Regions from separate parts of the Bacillus sp. 05T21 genome, predicted to be linked through region 2. Evidence: riboswitches for the same ligand, from Rfam matches in the RefSeq annotation. Region 2 holds a riboswitch; each other region holds the start of a gene.

Region 1 (6,687 bases), on a different contig from region 2:
AAGCAACATCATATATCGGCTGCGTTAAGAAATATTCAGCACCAGCATCAATTTTTCGTTCCATTCGCTTGACCGCTGCTTTTAAATGCCTTACATGAGGATTGAATGCACCTCCAACAGAAAATCTTGTTGCCGGACCAATTGATTTCCCTAAAATAGAGCGACCGTCGTTCATCTCTTTAATCATTTTAATGAGCTCTATCGATGACAAATCATATACAGAAGTTGCACCTGGGAAATCACCAACACGCGCTGGATCACCAGTTAAAGCTAGCACTTCCTCCATACCTAATGCTGATAATCCAAGTAAGTGAGACTGTAGTCCAATGACGTTATGGTCTCTACACGTTAAATGCGTCAATACTGGAATATCATGCTTCGTTAATAATGCACCCATAGCCATATTCGAAACACGAGGAGATGCTAATGAATTATCTGCTAGAGTAATAGCATCCGCTCCAGCCCTTTTCAGTGCTCTTGCCCCTTCAAAAAAACGCTGCGTGTCTAACGTTTTCGGTGGATCTAATTCCACTACAACTGTCGTTTGTTTCTTTGCCTTTTCTGCTAGAGTAACATGAGCTCTCGAACGCTTCTCATGTGTATGGACCACTTTAGGCCTTTGAATCGTCTCCTTTGCTATTACAGGTGCAACATTTGCAATAGCACGTTTCATTCCTTCAATATGTTCCGGGGTAGTACCACAACAACCACCTAATAAACGAATACCTTGTTCAATAAAGTTTGGTGTCATTTCTTCAAAATACGCTGGACTTCCCTCATATACGTAACGCCCTTCCACATAATTCGGGAGACCTGCATTCGGATATGCTGATAAATAGCCATTTTGAGGAATCGATATCATTTTGAAAGCTTCCGTCATGTGAAGCGGGCCTAGTTGACAGTTCAACCCAACAACATTGGCACCGTAATCTAAAAGCTGTTTTAATATTTCATTGACATCATTCCCATTTTGAGTCGTACCTGCCTCATGTAACGCTAACTGAGCAACAATCGGAATATTCGTTTGTTTACGCAATACTTTAACCGCATGCAATAATTCAAATTCATCATAAAAAGTTTCTAATAGTAATCCATCAACCTGTTCTTCTAGTAAAGCACCTGCCTGCTCAAGTAACATAAATTCTCGCTCTATATCAGTCGTTGTAACAGCACCAATATGTTTCATACCTCCAATTGTCCCTAAAATTGCATTCCGCTCTGTTACTGATGCTTTCGCAATATTCACTGCCGCTTTATTAATTTGGACAACTTGATTTTCTAGACCATACATGCGGAGTTTCGCTTCATTCGCACCATACGTATTCGTTTGAATAACATCCGCTCCAGCAGCTACATATTGTTTATGGATCGATATAATTAAGTCCGGATCAGACAAATTCAATTCTTCAAAACTACTTTGTAAACCATGAGAATGTAATAAAGTTCCAACTGCACCATCACCTATTACAATTCCTTTTGATAATAAATCTAGTAATTTCACGAATCTCCCTCATTTCTATCAATATAAAAAAACCCCTCTTCACTTTGAAGAGGGGGACATAATTGTTCCTCCTCTTATCATGCAAAACACACGTTTTGCAGGTTTTAGCACCGTTTCAAACATTTAGTTTGAAGGTTGCCGGGTTTCACAGGGCCTTTCCCTCCACCGCTCTCAATAAGAGTTTGTCTTTATTATTTTATTTATGTAGCTAAAAGGAAATACGTTCCCCTTTTAACAATGTTTGTTAATTTTTTATAAATTTAGCACGCACTAAAATAAAAGTCAATGACACTTGCGGAAAAATAAAAATTATTTAAAATAAAGTTGCAATTCAATTATCTTTTGTTGTAAAGTTAAAACCATAATAAAATTTCATACGAACATTCTTATCTAGAGAGGTAGAGGGACTGGCCCTTTGACGCCTCAGCAACCATTAACATTCATTCGTTAATAAGGTGCTAATTCCAGCAAATTGTGAAAGATTTGACAGATGAGAAGAAGACTCTATTCAATCCGAAAGCCTTCTTCTTAGAAGGCTTTTTTTATTTTCACTTAGTCGTTCACTTTAAAAAGGGGGAATTTTCACATGTCAACAATCGAAACAAAACTAGCACAAATCGGGAACCGTAGCGAAGCTACAACAGGAACTGTTAATCCACCTGTTTATTTCTCAACTGCTTATCGTCACGAAGGAATTGGTAAATCTACTGGTTTTGACTATTCAAGAACTGGAAATCCGACTCGCGGTCTTTTAGAACAGGCAATTGCAGACTTAGAAAGCGGTGAGCAAGGTTATGCCTGTAGTTCAGGAATGGCGGCTGTTCTCCTTGTCCTTTCACTATTCCGTTCCGGAGATGAGCTTATCGTATCTGAAGACTTATACGGGGGAACATATCGTCTATTTTCCGAACATGAAGACAAGTGGAATATTCGATGTAGATACGTAGATACACAATCTATTAAACAAATTGAGCAAGCAATCACATCTCAAACGAAGGCTATTTTCATAGAAACACCGACTAATCCATTAATGCAAGTAACTGATATCGTAAGTGTAGCAAGTGTAGCGAAAAGGCACGGACTACTTCTTATTGTAGATAACACGTTCTATACACCTTATATACAGCAACCATTAACAGAAGGTGCAAACATCGTCCTTCATAGCGCAACTAAATATTTAGGCGGTCATAACGATGTACTAAGCGGACTTGTCGTTGCGAAAGGGAAATCTCTTTGCGAGGAGCTTGCTCATTATCATAATGCCTCTGGTGCTGTCTTAAGCCCGTTTGATTCATGGCTATTAATTCGAGGGATGAAGACTTTAGCACTTCGCATGAAACAGCATGAAGAAAACGCTCATGCAATTGTTGCTTATTTAAATGATGAAGATGGTGTGACAGATGTATTTTATCCAGGAAGAGGTGGTATGATTTCATTTCGCCTTCAAGATGAAACTTGGATTAATCCTTTCTTACAATCTTTATCCTTAATTACATTTGCTGAAAGTCTTGGCGGCGTCGAAAGTTTAATGACTTATCCAGCAACGCAAACTCATGCCGACATTCCAGAAGATGTTCGAACAGCACGTGGTGTGTGTAATCGTCTTCTCCGTTTTTCAGTCGGCATCGAAAATAGCAACGACTTAATTCAAGACTTAAAGCAAGCAATTAAACTTGTAAAAGAAGGTGTAAGAATATGAGTTATTCCATAGATACGCTTTTACTGCATAATCAATACAAGCATGACACACACACAGGAGCTGTTAACGTTCCCATCTATAACACATCAACATTCCATCAGTTTGATGTAGATGCTTTCGGAAAGTATGACTATAGTAGATCTGGAAATCCAACACGTGAAGCTCTTGAAGATATCATTGCTTTATTAGAAGGCGGGACAAAAGGATTTGCCTTTGCATCAGGCATTGCAGCCATTTCTACTGCATTTCTCCTTCTTTCACAAGGTGACCATGTTCTTATTTCAGAAGATGTATATGGAGGCACTTATCGAATTGTTACTGAAGTTCTCTCCCGTTATGGTGTTTCACATACATTTGTGGATATGACCAATGTGGAAGAAGTAAAAGAAAACATTAAACCAAATACGAAGCTCTTTTATGTAGAAACACCTTCTAACCCACTTTTAAAAGTGACAGATATTCGTGCTGTTTCTAATCTTGCAAAATCTATTGGTGCTCTTACTTTTGTTGATAATACATTTTTGACACCACTATTTCAAAAACCGCTTGATCTTGGCGCAGATGTCGTTCTTCATAGTGCCACAAAATTCATTGCCGGTCATAGTGATGTTACTGCCGGATTAGCAGTTGTAAAAGATGCCGAACTCGCTCAAAAACTTGGATTTTTACAAAATGCATTCGGCGCTATTTTAGGTCCTCAAGATTGTTCTCTCGTACTTCGCGGCCTAAAAACATTGCATGTACGTCTTGAGCATTCAGCTGCAAACGCCAATAAAATTGCACACTATTTACAAGAGCACACTAAAGTTCAAAATGTCTATTATCCTGGCTTACAAACACATCTTGGATTTGACATTCAACAATCTCAAGCTACATCAGCCGGAGCTGTCCTATCTTTCACTTTACAATCAGAAGACGCACTCCGCCAATTTTTATCAAAAGTAAAATTACCTGTCTTCGCAGTTAGTTTAGGAGCTGTCGAATCGATTCTTTCCTACCCAGCTAAAATGTCACATGCAGCACTGTCGCAAGAAGCTCGTGATGAAAGAGGTATTTCTAATTCATTACTTCGGTTATCCGTTGGCCTTGAAAATGTTGACGATTTAATATCCGATTTTAAAAATGCCCTTTCTTATGTAGAAGAACCTGTAAATGCATAGGACGAACAGAAGATATGAAATTAAGTTTTCATATCTTCTTTTTTATGCCGTTAAGTATATTTTTTACTTTTCGTATAGTTCATAAAAAAACGAAAGAGCACCATCTATTTCCAAGTAATGAATTAATTGATATATTAAAAAGTAAAAAAGGGGCAAAAATAATGGATACTTGTGCAGATGTTTTAATCGTTATCGATTTACAAAATGGGGTATGTTATAGCGGAGAGCATTTATTTGATTTACAAAACTTGCTTACAAAAGTAAATAAAAGAATTTCTTCCTATAGAAAATCAAATAAACCAATCATTTTTGTTCAACATTGTGATGATGATTTAGTACCCGAAAAAGAACTTTGGGCTATTCATACCGATCTAGATGTTCAAGAACAAGATTTTTTTGTAAGAAAAACACATGCAAATTCATTTTATAAAACGAACTTAAAAGAGATTTTAGACCAATTATCTGTACATCGTATTGAATTTTGTGGTGCCCAAACAGAGTACTGTATGGATGCTACGATTAAATTTGCCCATGGACTGGGATACGAAAACTTCATGGTACAGAAAACAACCTCTACGTTAAATAATCCATTTATGTCCGCAAAAGAGACAATTAATTTTTATGAGAATATATGGAATCACAGATTTTTAAAATTGATACAAGATGAACTCTAGAATAAATGACTAATGACTTAATTATTCTAAGATTTATCAGTTACATCCAAACATTTCATTATCATCATAAAGAAGCTGATCATAATCAGCTTCTTTTCTTTTAACCTGTTATATATTCTATATATAACATTATAATTCCTTTGTCATATTATTTTAAAAATTTTGTATATTCATTTGAAAGAATAAGAAAATCATGATAAAATTGTGTTACGAATATATCTATATCTTTCAATTTTTGAAACGCATCAAAATTTTCACTCAAAAATGTCATTTTACAAAACTGTGCAAATTTATCTATTTTATTTACATCAGGGTCTCTTTTCTTACAATTTCTTTACTTTAGGACTTTTTTTCTGCAACAACTGTTTTCTTTTCTTTGATTTTTTGGTATGTATAGTATGGTATAACAGCTCACACGGAGGTGGAAAAGAACATGTTAGAAACCTTTCAAAAAGAAATAGAACTATATGAAAGCAATGCAGAATTATTGAAAGTGCTTGCTCATCCTGTTCGCTTATGTATTGTAAAGGGATTAATTGAACGTGGCCCAAGCAACGTTTCTACAATGTACACAGGCTTAAACATGCCACAATCTACAATTTCACAGCATTTAGCAAAGTTAAAAAGTGCTAAAATCGTTTCTAGTGAAAGAAAAGGATTGGAAATTTACTACAAAGTAGAAAACGAAACAATTATTCAACTCGTTCGCGTATTATTAGGTTAGGGACCTATAGACAGAGAAAAAGAGTGTATTCTATATTTTTCATCTCATATCTTTAATATAAATATATATCATGAGAGAAAATATATAATGCTACATAATTAAAAGTCGTATTAAAAAACAAGACACAGAAAATACTGTGTCTTGTTTTTTTCATATCGTTAAATATTGATTCAAAAGTAAATTCTTCATATCTTTTGTGTGTATAACAACATCGAAAGCATTACCTAATCCTCCGTTCAAAATCATAGAGCGAATAGCTCTATTTAGTTTTTGAGTTTCAGAAAAAGGGTTGGTATCTTGATGGCTAGCAAGCTGATCTAATATTCCTGCTGCTAACAAAAACTCTGATTGCTTCCTATGCCATATCGTATTAATTCCTTGCAGCTCAAAATTCATCTTCAACTCATCCCAATGAACATGCGTAGTAAGGTCCATTTCTCCTGGATATGCAAGAGGATTACGAATTAACTTGTGCTTATAATATCCTCTTAAACTTCCTTCACGATGTGCAGGATGCATCCATTCTTCTTTTGTATATCCATAATCAACTGTAATACATATACCTTTCTGAAACCATTTCGCAATCTCTTCTATATACTCTTCCATTGCAATAGGCACTTCAAAGCGCTGTCCCTCAGCAATATGAATGTTATATTTCAATAAGTAACGACCGACTCTTTTCTCTATCGGTCTAAATACTTCTGTAAGGTTTCCCTCATCTGTATAAGTGATACGTACTTCATACAAAATTCCATTTCTTTTCTCAACTATCTCAACAGGAAACGCATCAAATAATTCATTCGAAAAAATAATTCCTTCGAAAGACTCTCCCATTTCAATATAAGATGTATAATACGACACATTATCAAATAAGCAAAGCCTCTCCTGTTGTAGCCTTCTATGAAAAGGGCTCACTTCAATAATTGAAT
Region 2 (6,687 bases):
ATAATTACATCCCCTTGCTTTAAATGAGAGAGGGCTGCTTTTGCAACATGAAAATAAGAAAAAATATTAATACGGAACGTTTTTTCTAGCTGTTCCGCTGTAATATACTCTAGTCCTTGCTGCGGATATTGCTGTGCGACGTTATTCACAAGAACATTTAGCCCCCCTAGCTGCCGGGCGGTCTCTTCTACAATCTCTTTACAATGTTGTTCATTACTCAAATCTCCCGGCAATAATACACAATTCACGCCTTCTTTTTCCACAAGTTGTTTCGTCTCAGTTGCATCTTCGTCCTCATCTAAATAAGCAATCGCAATATTTGCTCCCTCTTTTGCAAAAGCGATAGAAACAGCTCTTCCAATCCCGCTATCTCCTCCTGTAATTAATACATTCTTTCCTTTTAACTTTTCACTTCCTTTATAACTTGGATCTTCGAACTTTGGAAGAGGATTCATTAACGATTCAATACCAGGTTGTTTATTTTGATGTTGTGCTGGCATTGTTAAAAAGTTTTTTTGCTGCGGCATAACTTCCTTCAACTCCTTTCTCCTTATAATGCGCACAATAAAAAAAACTACTTACACATTAAAGAACCGCAATTCACACACAGTTTTACGATTAATATTCGAATTTACGACATAAAATATGAGTTGTTCTAAAGTTTTTATGCAAAACTATTGCAAAATAGTTAAAAAACGAATATTATATATAACTGTTGTGAAAATTATTCGTAAAAAGAAAGGATGTTTATATGTTTAACCTTTCAAAACATAAAACTTCTATTAAAACTGAAATTATGGCAGGTATTATTACCTTTTTAACAATGGCATATATCATTGTCGTAAACCCTGTCATCCTTGGGGATGCAGGTGTTCCGTTTGAACAAGCATTTACAGCTACAATTATCGCTGCTGTTGTCGGAACATTATTTATGGCGATCTTTACTAATTTACCAATCGCAATTGCACCAGGTATGGGATTAAATGCTTACTTCTCTTATTCTGTTGTAAAAGCCCATGAAGGCATGACTTTCGCAATTGCATTTTCTGCTGTATTCGTAGCAGGTATGATTTTAATTTTGTTATCATTCACATCTTTCCGTACGAAATTAATGGAAGTAATTCCTGAGAACTTAAAACATGCACTTACTGCTGGTATCGGTCTTTTTATTGCTTTTATCGGTTTGCGCTTAACGGGAATTGTTACAAAAAATGATGCAAACTTAGTTGGGCTTGGCGATCTTCACTCTGCTCCAGTTCTACTAGCATTAGCTGGCCTTGGAATTACAATTATCCTTATGTCTTTAAATATAAACGGGGCACTATTTATCGGAATGTTATTAACTGGTATTATTGCTTACTTCACAGGTCAATTAATATTTTCAAGCGGCGTTACATCAATGCCTGGATTACCAGAAGGAATTATCGTTTCAAATCCAATTACTGCTGTATCTGATGTAATTAACTACGGATTATACGGCGTTGTGTTCTCATTCTTCCTTGTTACACTATTCGATACAACAGGTACACTACTTGGCGTTGCACAACAAGGTGGATTTATGAAAGATGGAAAGCTTCCAAAAGCAGGACGAGCTCTTCTATCTGACTCATTCTCAGCAACAATTGGAGCTATGTTCGGAACAACACCATCAACAGCTTACATTGAATCATCTGCTGGTGTTGCAGCTGGTGGCCGTACTGGTTTAACAACTGTTACAGTAGCTGTTCTATTTGCATTAGCAGCATTCTTCGGACCGTTAGTGAGCGCTGTTTCTGGCGTTTCAGCTATTACAGCACCATCACTAATTATCGTTGGTAGTCTTATGATGGGCTCAGTTCGCCACATCGATTGGGATACATTCGATGAAGCATTCCCAGCATTTTTAGTAATCTTAAGCATGCCACTTACATCAAGTATCTCAACAGGTATTGCACTTGGATTTATTTCATACCCACTTATGAAAGTGGCAAAAGGACAATTCCGTGCTGTTCACCCACTTGTGTATTTATTCGGGATCTTGTTCGCTTATCAATTAGTTTTCTTACCACATTAAAATCCCTCGTTGTGAGGGATTTTTTATTTACAAAAAAACATTTGACAACAGCATACACTTATGGAATAATTCGAAATAGTTAAATATTCGATGTCTTATCAAGAGCAGGTGGAGGGATGAGCCCTACGAAGCCCGGCAACCGACCCATTTATGGGCACGGTGCTAATTCTTACAACACATTGTGTTGAAAGATAAGAGTAATATGATAAGACGTCTTTTCTATATGAAAAGACGTTTTTATTTTCACTCCCTCCTCTCTTTTCTTAATTTAGGAGGGATTTTTTTATGAAAAAATTATGTTCCACCGTACTCATTATTCTCTTACTCGCATTAACAGCTTGCACAAATGAACAAGATGCTATCTCTTCACAAAAGCAACAAACGGTGAAGAAAGAAGCTACTACAGCAGCAAATCATTTACAAACAGAAATTCCAAGCCAAGTAAAAAACCCATTAAAAATCGCATTAATTATGCAAATGTCCATCGGAACTTTTTCCTCTCAATATATTGAGGGTGTCAAAAAACAAGTCGAGCTATTCGGCGGCAGTGTGCAAGTCTACAATTCTGATAATGATTTAGCAAAAATGGCAGCAAATCTAGATACTGCTATTAATTCAAAAGTTGATGGTATTTTAATTGATCACGGTCGCTCTGAAGCACTAAAACCCGGAGTAGAAAAAGCATTACAAGCGAATATTCCTGTAGTTGCATTTGATAACGACCTACGCTTACCAGGCGTAACGATTATTGATCAAGATGACTATAGTCTTGCATGGAAATCATTAAAAACGTTAGCGGAAGATCTGAATGGACAAGGGAATATCGCCGTCGTATGGGTTGGCGGATTTGCTCCAATGGAACGTCGCAATGTTATCATTGATGCTTTTTATAAACGTTATCCAAATATAAAAGAAGTTGCACGCTTTGGTACCGCTAGTAATAACACACCACTTGATACGCAAACACAAGTAGAGGCTTTACTAAAAAAATATCCGAAAAAAGGTGATTTACAAGCTATTTTCGCTTCGTGGGATGAGTTTGCTAAGGGGGCCGTCAAAGCACTCGAACAAGCTGGTCGTACAGATATAAAAGTATACAGCATTGACTTAAGTAATGAAGATTTACAACTCATGCAAAAAGAAAATTCACCTTGGACTGCTACGGCTGCAACCGATCCAGCTGAAGTCGGTAAAGTTCAAGTGCGTTTCTTATACAAGAAAATCGCTGGTGAACAAACGCCCGATATTTATTCACTAGAACCTTATTTAGTAAAGAAAAATAGTTTGCCACAAGAAAATATAACGATGGATCAATTATCAAAACATATAAACGGTTGGGGAGACTCGAAAGATGCATATTCACCTTGGATGAAAAAATTAGAGAAGGAGAAAAAATGATGACATTCTCTCTTCAAAACATTACATATTCTTATCACATCTCTACCCCTGTACTAGAAAATGTTTCTATTAACATACAAAAAGGAAAAGTTCACGCTTTACTAGGAATGAATGGTGCAGGAAAAAGTACTTTACTAAAAATAGCAACTGGTGAAATTCAACCAGTTGCTGGGAATATAAAAATTGATAATCAGTCTATTTCCTTTACTTCACCACGCGATGCAAAAAAGCATGGTATTTCTTTCGTAACACAAGAAGTGGATCACGGACTTATTCCTGGATTATCTGTATTAGAAAATGTACTAATCGATCATTTAGCAATGCAAAATAAAGCACTATTTTCAAAATCAAAATTAGTGGCACTCGCTAAACAATACTTGCAAGCTGTACAGGCCGACTTAAATATTCTTGAAGATGTTTCAAACTGCTCATTACATGAAAAACAATTACTTCTCATCGCAAGAGCTCTATCTAACAATACAAATTATCTTTTATTAGATGAGCCAACTTCTTCTCTTGGACCAAAAGAAGTCGAAACCTTTGGGAAACTATTAAAAGATTTAACATCAAAAGGAATTGGCATCATCCTGATTTCTCATCGTTTATCAGAGATTCGAAAATTTGCGGATGAAGTAACTGTTTTATATAAAGGTAAAGTTGCACTTTCTAAAGCCATTACAACGATTACGGATCAACAAATTGTTGAAGCAATGACTGGAAAACAACTTACACTTCCTATTAATACAACACCAAAACTCGGGAGCGAAGAAATATTGAAAGTACAAGAACTTCAATTACATAAAGACCATCCTCCGCTTTCTCTTACAGTACGAAAAGGAGAAACTGTTGTGATATACGGATTAATTGGAAGCGGAAAAACAACACTTGCTGAAACTTTATTTGGTGCCCGTCATACTTATCAAGCAGAAATCGACGGTCAAAATATAGCGATTAAAACACCGCGGGATGCGATTAAAGCGAAAATTGCACTTGTACCAGAAGAAAGAAGAAAACAAGGCGTATTTCTTTCGGAAGACATTATAAGTCACACAAATTTACACCAATCAGGTTGGAGACGAAAACAAACCGAATTAAATAATGCTACTGCGGCAATTACTACTTTCGGCATCTCACCAAATGATCCAAAAGCCTTTATTCATTCACTTAGCGGTGGAAACCAGCAAAAAGTCTCGATTGCAAAGTGGAATGGATTCAAACCTAATCTATTTCTTTTGGACGAGCCAACTAAAGGTGTAGACGTCGCTGCGAAACAAGACATTTTTCAATCCATTCGCAACATTACAGATGGCGGAAATTCCGTAATTTATTTCACAGGAGAACAAGATGAAGCGCTACATATCGCCGATCGTATTCTCATACTAGCAAACGGCGAATTTGTAGGTGAGTACTTGCCGAATGACCTATCTCCTGAACAGCTTTTACATTTATCTGAAGGGAGCTTTTCCATTGAATCTCATTCATAAAACTAAGAAGTTATATTTACCTACCCATCTTTTTTATCAATTTAGCACGATTGCTATCATTATAGGTGTTACAATTTTTTTCTCTATCGCCAACGATTCTTTTTTAACCTACAACAATATTAGTGATATTTTACGTTCTATTTCTATTGTAACGTTACTCGCAATTGGCGTTACCTTTACATTAATTGTAGATGGATTTGATTTATCAGTCGGCTCTACCGCTAGTTTAGCCACAATTACCGCGGCTTCTTGTCTCGTTTTATATCGACAAGAACTAATAGTCACACTCCTTATTCCTATTCTTTGTGGACTATTAGTTGGATTATTAAATGCACTACTCGTTATCCGAATTAAGCTACCAGATTTACTAGCTACATTAAGTATCATGTATATCGTGAATGGACTACACTTAACATTCTCAAAAGGATCTTCTATTTATGAAGGAATGTCTGGTGCCACAGGACATTTTATTCCATCCTTTTTATTTATCGGTCAGGGCTCTGTTTTAGGAATCCCAGTCCCTGTCATTATCATGCTTAGCGTCGTTTTGATTGCATATTTATTTTTAGAAAAAACAACGTACGGTCGTTTCTTTTATATGACAGGTGGGAATCGAGAAGCTGCTAGACTAGCCGGTATCCCTACTGATCGTTACCGTGTATATGCTTATATGATTAGCGGTTTACTTGCCTCTATTGGTGGTATTATTTTATGTAGCCGTGTTGGAACAGGACAAGTTTCAGCTGGCGCCCCATTGTTAATGGATGCAGTTGCAGCTGCCTATATCGGTTACGCAATGTTCGGTGCCAAGAAACCAAATGTCATCGGAACATTTCTTGGTTCCGTATTAATTGGGATCATATTAAATGGCCTCACAATGATGAACGTTCCTTATTATGCACAAGATATCATTAAAGGCAGTATTTTAATTACAGCTTTAGCCTTTTCATTTATTAAAAAGAAGCGTAGATAAAAAGTAGCGCGTCGAATTCCGATGCGCTACTTTCCTTTTGTAACAATTACACGAACTACTTTCAATGCAAGAAGTAAGAGAAAGTTCGCTATTACTGTAACGCCTAAGAAGATTGCTATCATAAGTTCTCCCATTCCGTTATTAAATACAAACGTAATAGAAGAAATGAAAGCCAAAATAAGCAATATGAACGCTGGTATATATTTAATAAACGGCTTCTCATATGATCTTTTAGAAAGAAAAAACGTCATTAACAATGTCATAATAAAAACAAAATATACCGCAAATAAAAAAATCATATGAAAGCCTCCTCTAAGACGAAACTACTTAACTATGAAAAAATATAAAAGAGGTTAGAAACCTTTAATATTTTTCGTTTACCTGTAATTCTTTACTATACTTTTGAATGAAAACTGATGAAATAACCATCATCATTCCTACACTAAACCCAATAAGCTGATCCAGTAGCATTTCATCATGGATGAACCAACGAAGTAGAAATACACCACCAAAAATAAGCATTGCAGTAAATCCAGTATGTCTAACCCCTTTATATACATTTTCCATATGTATCACCTCTCCACATATTTTTATCCATATTATACCATAAATAAAAAAACCTCTATATAGAGGTTTTTAACTTTGCAAAAACGCCTGTAAATCTGCAAATTGTCTCTTTGCATCTTCATAGCCTTGCTCATATAAACTTTGTAGTTTTGCCGCATCTTTTTCCATACGATCTACTTGAAGAGGCACTTCCGGGCGAATAACAAATAAAT
Region 3 (6,687 bases), on a different contig from region 2:
AAAAACATTGGCGCAATCATGACTAAAAACCACATAGAAAACCACGTTTTTGTAAAACTTGTTACAAATGTCATTTTACGAAGCAGAAAATTAGGACCCATTACAGCTACGATCAATGTAAAACTATAGCCAATACACTGAATAAGTGAAATCTGTAGAATTCCGTTATTCACTATTAAGATAGAAGCAATAATCCAAAACGATACGATATTCATTACCGTAAACCCAATTTGCTTCCAATTTTCCTGTCTATCCCTTTCCATTACTTTTACAAGTTCATTTGCATATTCTTTCGGTGAGCTTCCGAAAATATCTTCTACACTTTTCCCTTCACCCTCACCTTCTATTAAATGCAACTCTGCATCTTCTAAAAAGCTTTCAATATCGCTTTCTTTCACACTCTTTGCAGTTAAAAATAATCTCATATCTAATAAAAAATTTCGCGCTTCATTTGATAACATTATTTTTTTCTCCCCTTCCCTTCAAGTAGACGCTCTACACTACTTTGCATCGCTTCCCAGCGATCCATAAATTCATTAAGTGCTTCCTCGCCTTTTTCTGTTAATGTATAATATTTTCGCTTTGGGCCAGATGGAGATTCCTTCATTACACTTGTTATTAATCCTTCCTTTTGCATTCGTATTAATAACGGATAAATACTTCCCTCACTCGCCATTGTAAAACCATACTTCGCTAATCTTTCACTCATTTCATAACCGTATATTTCACCTTCAGAAATAATAGCAAGTAAGCATCCTTCTAAAATCCCTTTCAGCATTTGACTTGTCGACATAATTAAAATCCTCCTACTATCTTGTTTTACAAGATAGATAAGCGTAAGTATCTTGCTTTACAAAATAGTATAGCAAACGCTACTTTGCAAAACAAGATAGCTAGCAATATTTTTCCAAATGTTTGCAGGAATTTTATTATCACCTCTCTAAATAGAGCAATAAGAGAACTTTTATTATGAAGGAGTGTTTTTCATCATGGTTACAAATCGAGTTGTCTTTTTAACAGGTGCTGCGAGCGGTATTGGTTATGAAATGGGAAGTGCTTTTGCCAAAGAGGGTGCTAAAGTTGTGATTAGTGATCGTCTTGAAGAACGTGCGAAAGAAGCTGCTGAACAATTGCAAAAAGAAGGCTATCAAGCCATTGGTTTAAAATGTGACGTTACATCTGAAGAAGAAATTACAGCAGCAATTTCTCAAACAGTTACTCACTTCGGCTCATTAGATGTATTAATTAACAACGCAGGAATGCAACATGTTTCACCGATTGAAGATTTTCCAACTGATAAATTCGAGCTTCTTATTAAAATTATGCAAATCGCTCCATTTATCGCCATCAAACATGCTTTTCCGGTTATGAAAAAGCAAAAATATGGTCGTATTATTAATGTTGCTTCGATTAACGGACTTGTTGGATTCGCTGGAAAAGCTGCCTATAATAGCGCGAAACATGGCGTAATTGGATTAACAAAAGTTGCTGCTTTAGAAGGCGCTACTCACGGAATTACTGTTAATGCGCTTTGTCCTGGTTATGTCGATACTCCCCTTGTACGTAATCAATTACAAGATTTAGCCACTACAAGAAATGTACCACTTGAAAATGTTTTAGAAGATGTCATTTATCCTCTTATACCACAGAAACGTTTGCTACAAGTACAAGAAATTGCTGATTATGCTATATTTTTAGCAAGTGAAAAAGCAAAAGGCATAACTGGTCAAGCTGTCGTTATCGATGGTGGATATACTGCTCAATAAAAAAATAAAGTTTGCTCTTCGCGAGCAAACTTTATTTTACTTTTTATCGCGAGGATCTTTCTACTTTAGTAATTGTTTAGGGAGTTTCTCAATTGCAACAATCACTCCGTCTAATTTACTTTCAATCCGATGGAGTAAATATAATGTTACAACAATTGGAAAGCCCACATTACCTATCATCCTAATCCACTCTTCCATCTTTCTCTCCTCCCTTCATTACATAAATAAGAGGAAAGGAAGACTTAAGGCATAAAAAACAAGCTATTTTTTATTAGCTTGTTTTTTAACTACTCAGCCATACATTTCATTTTTCAGCATATAGATTGCTACCATGAAGATATAAGTGGTCCTACACCTTGCTACCTTTCTTTGTTTTAAAACGTTGCGCGTGGTAGGAACAGGCACTTACCGCTCCTATACATAGCCAGTCCCTCTCGACCATTTAAAAACATGCTTTTCCACCGTTTTTTTATATAGCGACTGAGCAGTTAGCTTATTTTTTCAAATAATGATGTAATTTCTTGCTTATAATCTCCACGTAAAATACCTTTCTCAGTAATAATCCCCGTAATTAATTCATGCGGTGTTACATCAAATGCAGGGTTAAATACAGGCGTTCCAAGTGGCGCCACTTGTTTCCCAAAAATTTTCGTAACTTCTGTTTCATCTCTTTCTTCAATGACAATTTCAGCACCTGTTTGTTTCGTAGTATCAAATGTAGATAACGGTGCTGCAACGTAAAATGGGATACCGAAATACTTTGCTAATATAGCTAAATTTAATGTTCCTATTTTATTAGCAGTATCACCGTTTTCAACGATTCGATCTGCCCCTACGATAATCGCATTAATTTCTTTCGTTCGAATTGCATGTGCTGCAGTATTATCCGTAATAAGCGTTACATCAATGTCTGCTTGTTTCAATTCCCATGTCGTTAAACGACCACCTTGTAAAACCGGCCTCGTTTCACACGCATACGCATGTAAACGCACACCCTTCTCTTTCCCAATATAAAATGGGGCTAATGCTGTTCCATATCTAGCAGTTGCAATACTTCCAGCGTTACAAATTGTTAAAATTTTATCACCGTCTCTAAAACATGTTAAAGCATGTTCTCCAATACTTCGGCACACCATTTCATCCTCTTGCTGAATATGAAGCGCTTCTTCTTCTAATATTTTTTGAGCTTCTTTTATTGTAGTAATCTCTTGAATAGATTCTCTCATACGATCGATTGCCCAAAATAAATTGACTGCTGTCGGGCGTGATGTTCCTAAATAGTTACAATCTCTATTAAACTTCTTTTGAAACTCATAGATATTTATAGCATCGTATTTCTTTGCCGCAAGCGCCAAACCAAACGCAGCTACAATTCCAATTGCAGGCGCTCCTCGTACTTCTAACATAATGATACTTTTCCATACATCTTCAACATTCGTTAATGTTTTGTATTCAGTGACATGCGGCAACTTTGTTTGATTTAATACTGCAATTGTATCGCCTTTCCAACTTACAGATCTCGGAATAGTAATAATTGTACTCATGCTTTTACGCCTCCAACTGTCTGTTGAAATAATGTTCGAAACAGTTGAATATCAGCACACTTAGCTTCATATTTTATTAGTTCTCTACCTAAGGATAACGCTTGTTTTTTAGCTTGAATTCTTTTTTCTTTATTTGCTATCCCATCTAAATCCGCTGCATGAGCTAAGCCAATTGTTCTACGAATCAGTTCACATCCGGCAAACCCGACGGCATCAGTAAAGATATTTTGCAAAATAATTGGTAACCATTGTTTTTCTTTCGTATATGCTTCTACACCTTCTCCAATCCATAACTTCGTAAAGTTTTCTACAAAATAACTCCATGTCTTTTCTATATGGAAAAATAGTACACTTCTCTTTTCTTCTTCTCTAGATAAAGCATTTAATAATAGATTTGCAATAAATTGACCGATATCAAATCCAAATGGACCGTACGTTGCAAATTCTGGATCAATCACTTTCGTTTCAGAGGGTGATGAAAAAATACTACCAGTATGTAAATCACCATGAATAAGCGCTTCTTTTCTCGTTAAAAACTTATATTTATATTGTGCTACTTTTAGCTTTAAAGTTTTGTCACTCCAAAGTTCATCAATCACTGACTGTAAATCTGACTCATAATCATTCGTATCGTAATGTCCAAACGGATCCGTAAAAACTAAATCTTCTGTAATTTTACTAAGGTCTGGATTTACAAATGTACCTTCTAGTACCCTTTTCTCTTCTGACTGTAAACCGAAATCTGAAGTATAAAACAAAACATGTGCTAGAAAACGACCGATATGCTGGGATAAAAGTGGATATCCTTCTCCATCTATTAATCCTTTTCTTGTAATTGTTAGTCTTGATAAGTCTTCTATTACTGTAACTGCTAACTCTTCATCATGACTGTACACTACCGGAACATAATCTGGCACATACTTCGCAAAAATTTGTAATGCTTTACTTTCAATCGTCGCTCTTTTTATAGACAGTGGCCAGCTCTCACCAACTACTTTCGCATATGGCAGTGCTTGTTTTATTATAATAGACTTCTCTCCATCATCTAATTTGAACACGTAATTTAAATTTCCATCTCCAATTTCATGACAAACTACATTTGCTTTCTTTTCAAAATAACCGTGTTCTTTCGCATATTGTATAGCTGTTGTTTCAGTTAATGAATAATATCCCATCGTCTTCTCCTCCTTTTCATTCAGAGGTTTTTCTAAAATAGAAAAACCCCTTTCCACAAAGAAAGAGGTTTGAAGTTTATCTTCTCCCCTCTTATCTGCCAGAAAGTTTACTTTCTGCTGGAATTAGCACCGTGCCTTTTGGCGTCATAAACGCCCCATTTCACAATGGTATTACGGTCGGTTGCTGGGCTTCATCGGGCCAAATCCCTCCACCTGCTCTTGATAAGAGTTGCATATTTTTTTGAATTTTTAACTTTATGATGAAGACTATACCAAGAATAAAAATCACTTGTCAACATTTTATTTATATAATTCTGGACGGCGATCTGCAAAAACTGGGATTCCTTTACGTACCTCTTTAATCTTCTCGAATGTAAGCTCTCCAAATAAAATAGATTCCTCTTCATTTGCCTCTACCACAACCTCACCCCACGGATCGACAATTAAAGAATGACCTGCAAACTCATTATTCGGATCCTTTCCAGCCCTATTACATGCTACAACGTAACACTGATTTTCAACTGCTCTTGCTTGTAATAGCAAGCGCCAATGTGCCAAACGAACTAATGGCCATTCTGCTACAACGAATAAAACTTTTGCACCTTTAACTGTATGAACACGCATCCACTCCGGAAAACGAATATCATAACAAATTGTTCCAGCGCACTTTACATCATCTAGCGTAAATTCACCTGTCTCATTACCAGCAACTAAATATTTATGTTCATCCATAAGCTGAAATAAATGCACTTTACTATATTCATTTACTTGCTGCCCTTCGCGGCTTACAACATACATCGTATTTGTAACACCTTGCTCTGTTTGCTTTGCTACGGAACCACCAACAATATGTACACCATATTGTTTCGACCATTCTTTCAACATTTCTTGCGTTTTCAATCCATCCCTATCTGCAATCTCAGAAAGCCTTGTTAAATCATATCCCGTTGTCCATAGTTCTGGTAAGACGACAACGTCTGGTTTCTCCTTCATCGCTTCGCTTATTTTATTTTTAGCGCTCTCAATATTTTTTTCTACATCTCCAAAAGCAATATCCATTTGAATACATGCGACTTTCATTTTGTCATCCCCATTCTTAATTTTTTCTTTACAAAATACTGGAAAGATTATATCATTTGTCACTAGAATTGTAACAACTTTCAAAAGAGGTGGAAAGTATGAAATTATTTCAACCTTCTGAGATAGTAACATCATTGCCAACACAATTTTTCGCTTCACTTGTTGCAAAAGTTAACAAAGTCGTTGCAGCTGGTCACGATGTTATTAATCTAGGACAAGGTAATCCAGATCAACCAACACCGCAGCATATCGTAAAAGCTTTACAAGATGCTGCCGAAAAGACCATTCATCATAAATATCCGCCATTTCGCGGACATGAAAGCTTAAAAGAAGCCGTGGCAACATTCTATAAAAGTGAATACGGCGTAGAATTAAATCCAAAAACTGAAGTTGCTATTTTGTTTGGCGGAAAAGCTGGATTAGTAGAATTACCACTTTGTTTTACAAACCCTGGCGATACCATTCTCGTTCCAGATCCAGGTTATCCAGATTATTTATCCGGAGTTGCTTTAGCAAAAGCGCACTTTGAAACAATGCCGCTTATTGCAGAAAATAATTTTTTACCAGATTATACAAAAATTGATGACTCTATTGCCAAGAAAGCAAAGTTAATGTTTTTAAACTATCCTAATAATCCTACCGGTGCTACAGCATCAAAAGATTTCTTTGATGCAACAATTCATTTTGCTAATAAACATAATATATTAGTTGTTCATGATTTTGCTTACGGTGCTATCGGATTTGATGGTCAAAAGCCTGTTAGTTTCTTGCAAGCAGATGGCGCCAAAGATGCAGGAATTGAAATTTATACATTATCAAAAACTTTCAATATGGCTGGATGGCGTATTGCTTTTGCAGTAGGGAATGAAAGTGTCATCGAAACAATTAACTTATTGCAAGATCATATGTATGTTAGTATTTTCGGTGCAGTTCAAGACGCAGCACGCGAAGCGCTATTAAGTTCGCAATCCTGTGTAGTAGAACTTGTTAATAGTTATGAATCTCGCAGAAATGCTCTTATAGAAGCTTGTCATGCAATCGGTTGGAATGTTGATATTCCAAAAGGATCATTCTTTGCTTGGCTCCCTGTACCTGAAGGCTATACATCTGAGCAATTTTCTA

Evidence for each region. A riboswitch is a leader RNA that binds a small molecule or an ion and turns the genes downstream of it on or off. The one in region 2 is predicted to bind S-adenosylmethionine.
Region 1: linked by a shared signal. The riboswitch ahead of metI (cystathionine gamma-synthase/O-acetylhomoserine thiolyase) and the one ahead of AC1DKZ_RS21930 (sugar ABC transporter substrate-binding protein) in region 2 are both predicted to bind S-adenosylmethionine.
Region 3: linked by a shared signal. The riboswitch ahead of mtnK (S-methyl-5-thioribose kinase) and the one ahead of AC1DKZ_RS21930 (sugar ABC transporter substrate-binding protein) in region 2 are both predicted to bind S-adenosylmethionine.

Annotation. Positions count from the first base shown of each region.
Region 1 is NZ_JBFTMD010000001.1:580,107-586,793, forward strand. It holds gene AC1DKZ_RS03110 (bifunctional homocysteine S-methyltransferase/methylenetetrahydrofolate reductase) at 1-1,501, opposite strand, end outside; SAM riboswitch class I at 1,573-1,682, opposite strand; SAM riboswitch class I at 1,885-1,998, shown strand; gene metI (cystathionine gamma-synthase/O-acetylhomoserine thiolyase) at 2,088-3,200, shown strand; gene metC (cystathionine beta-lyase) at 3,197-4,360, shown strand; gene AC1DKZ_RS03125 (cysteine hydrolase family protein) at 4,522-5,034, shown strand; gene AC1DKZ_RS03130 (ArsR/SmtB family transcription factor) at 5,468-5,758, shown strand; gene AC1DKZ_RS03135 (class I SAM-dependent methyltransferase) at 5,909-6,687, opposite strand, start outside.
Region 2 is NZ_JBFTMD010000015.1:23,842-30,528, reverse strand. It holds gene AC1DKZ_RS21940 (SDR family oxidoreductase) at 1-527, opposite strand, end outside; gene AC1DKZ_RS21935 (NCS2 family permease) at 752-2,053, shown strand; SAM riboswitch class I at 2,146-2,251, shown strand; gene AC1DKZ_RS21930 (sugar ABC transporter substrate-binding protein) at 2,339-3,451, shown strand; gene AC1DKZ_RS21925 (sugar ABC transporter ATP-binding protein) at 3,448-4,935, shown strand; gene AC1DKZ_RS21920 (ABC transporter permease) at 4,919-5,908, shown strand; gene AC1DKZ_RS21915 (sugar ABC transporter ATPase) at 5,935-6,207, opposite strand; gene AC1DKZ_RS21910 (hypothetical protein) at 6,272-6,475, opposite strand; gene AC1DKZ_RS21905 (patatin-like phospholipase family protein) at 6,545-6,687, opposite strand, start outside.
Region 3 is NZ_JBFTMD010000001.1:372,928-379,614, forward strand. It holds gene AC1DKZ_RS01885 (DUF1129 domain-containing protein) at 1-461, opposite strand, end outside; gene AC1DKZ_RS01890 (PadR family transcriptional regulator) at 461-793, opposite strand; gene AC1DKZ_RS01895 (3-hydroxybutyrate dehydrogenase) at 990-1,766, shown strand; gene AC1DKZ_RS01900 (YvrJ family protein) at 1,827-1,964, opposite strand; gene mtnA (S-methyl-5-thioribose-1-phosphate isomerase) at 2,255-3,310, opposite strand; gene mtnK (S-methyl-5-thioribose kinase) at 3,307-4,485, opposite strand; SAM riboswitch class I at 4,574-4,714, opposite strand; gene AC1DKZ_RS01915 (carbon-nitrogen family hydrolase) at 4,786-5,649, opposite strand; gene AC1DKZ_RS01920 (aminotransferase class I/II-fold pyridoxal phosphate-dependent enzyme) at 5,664-6,687, shown strand, end outside.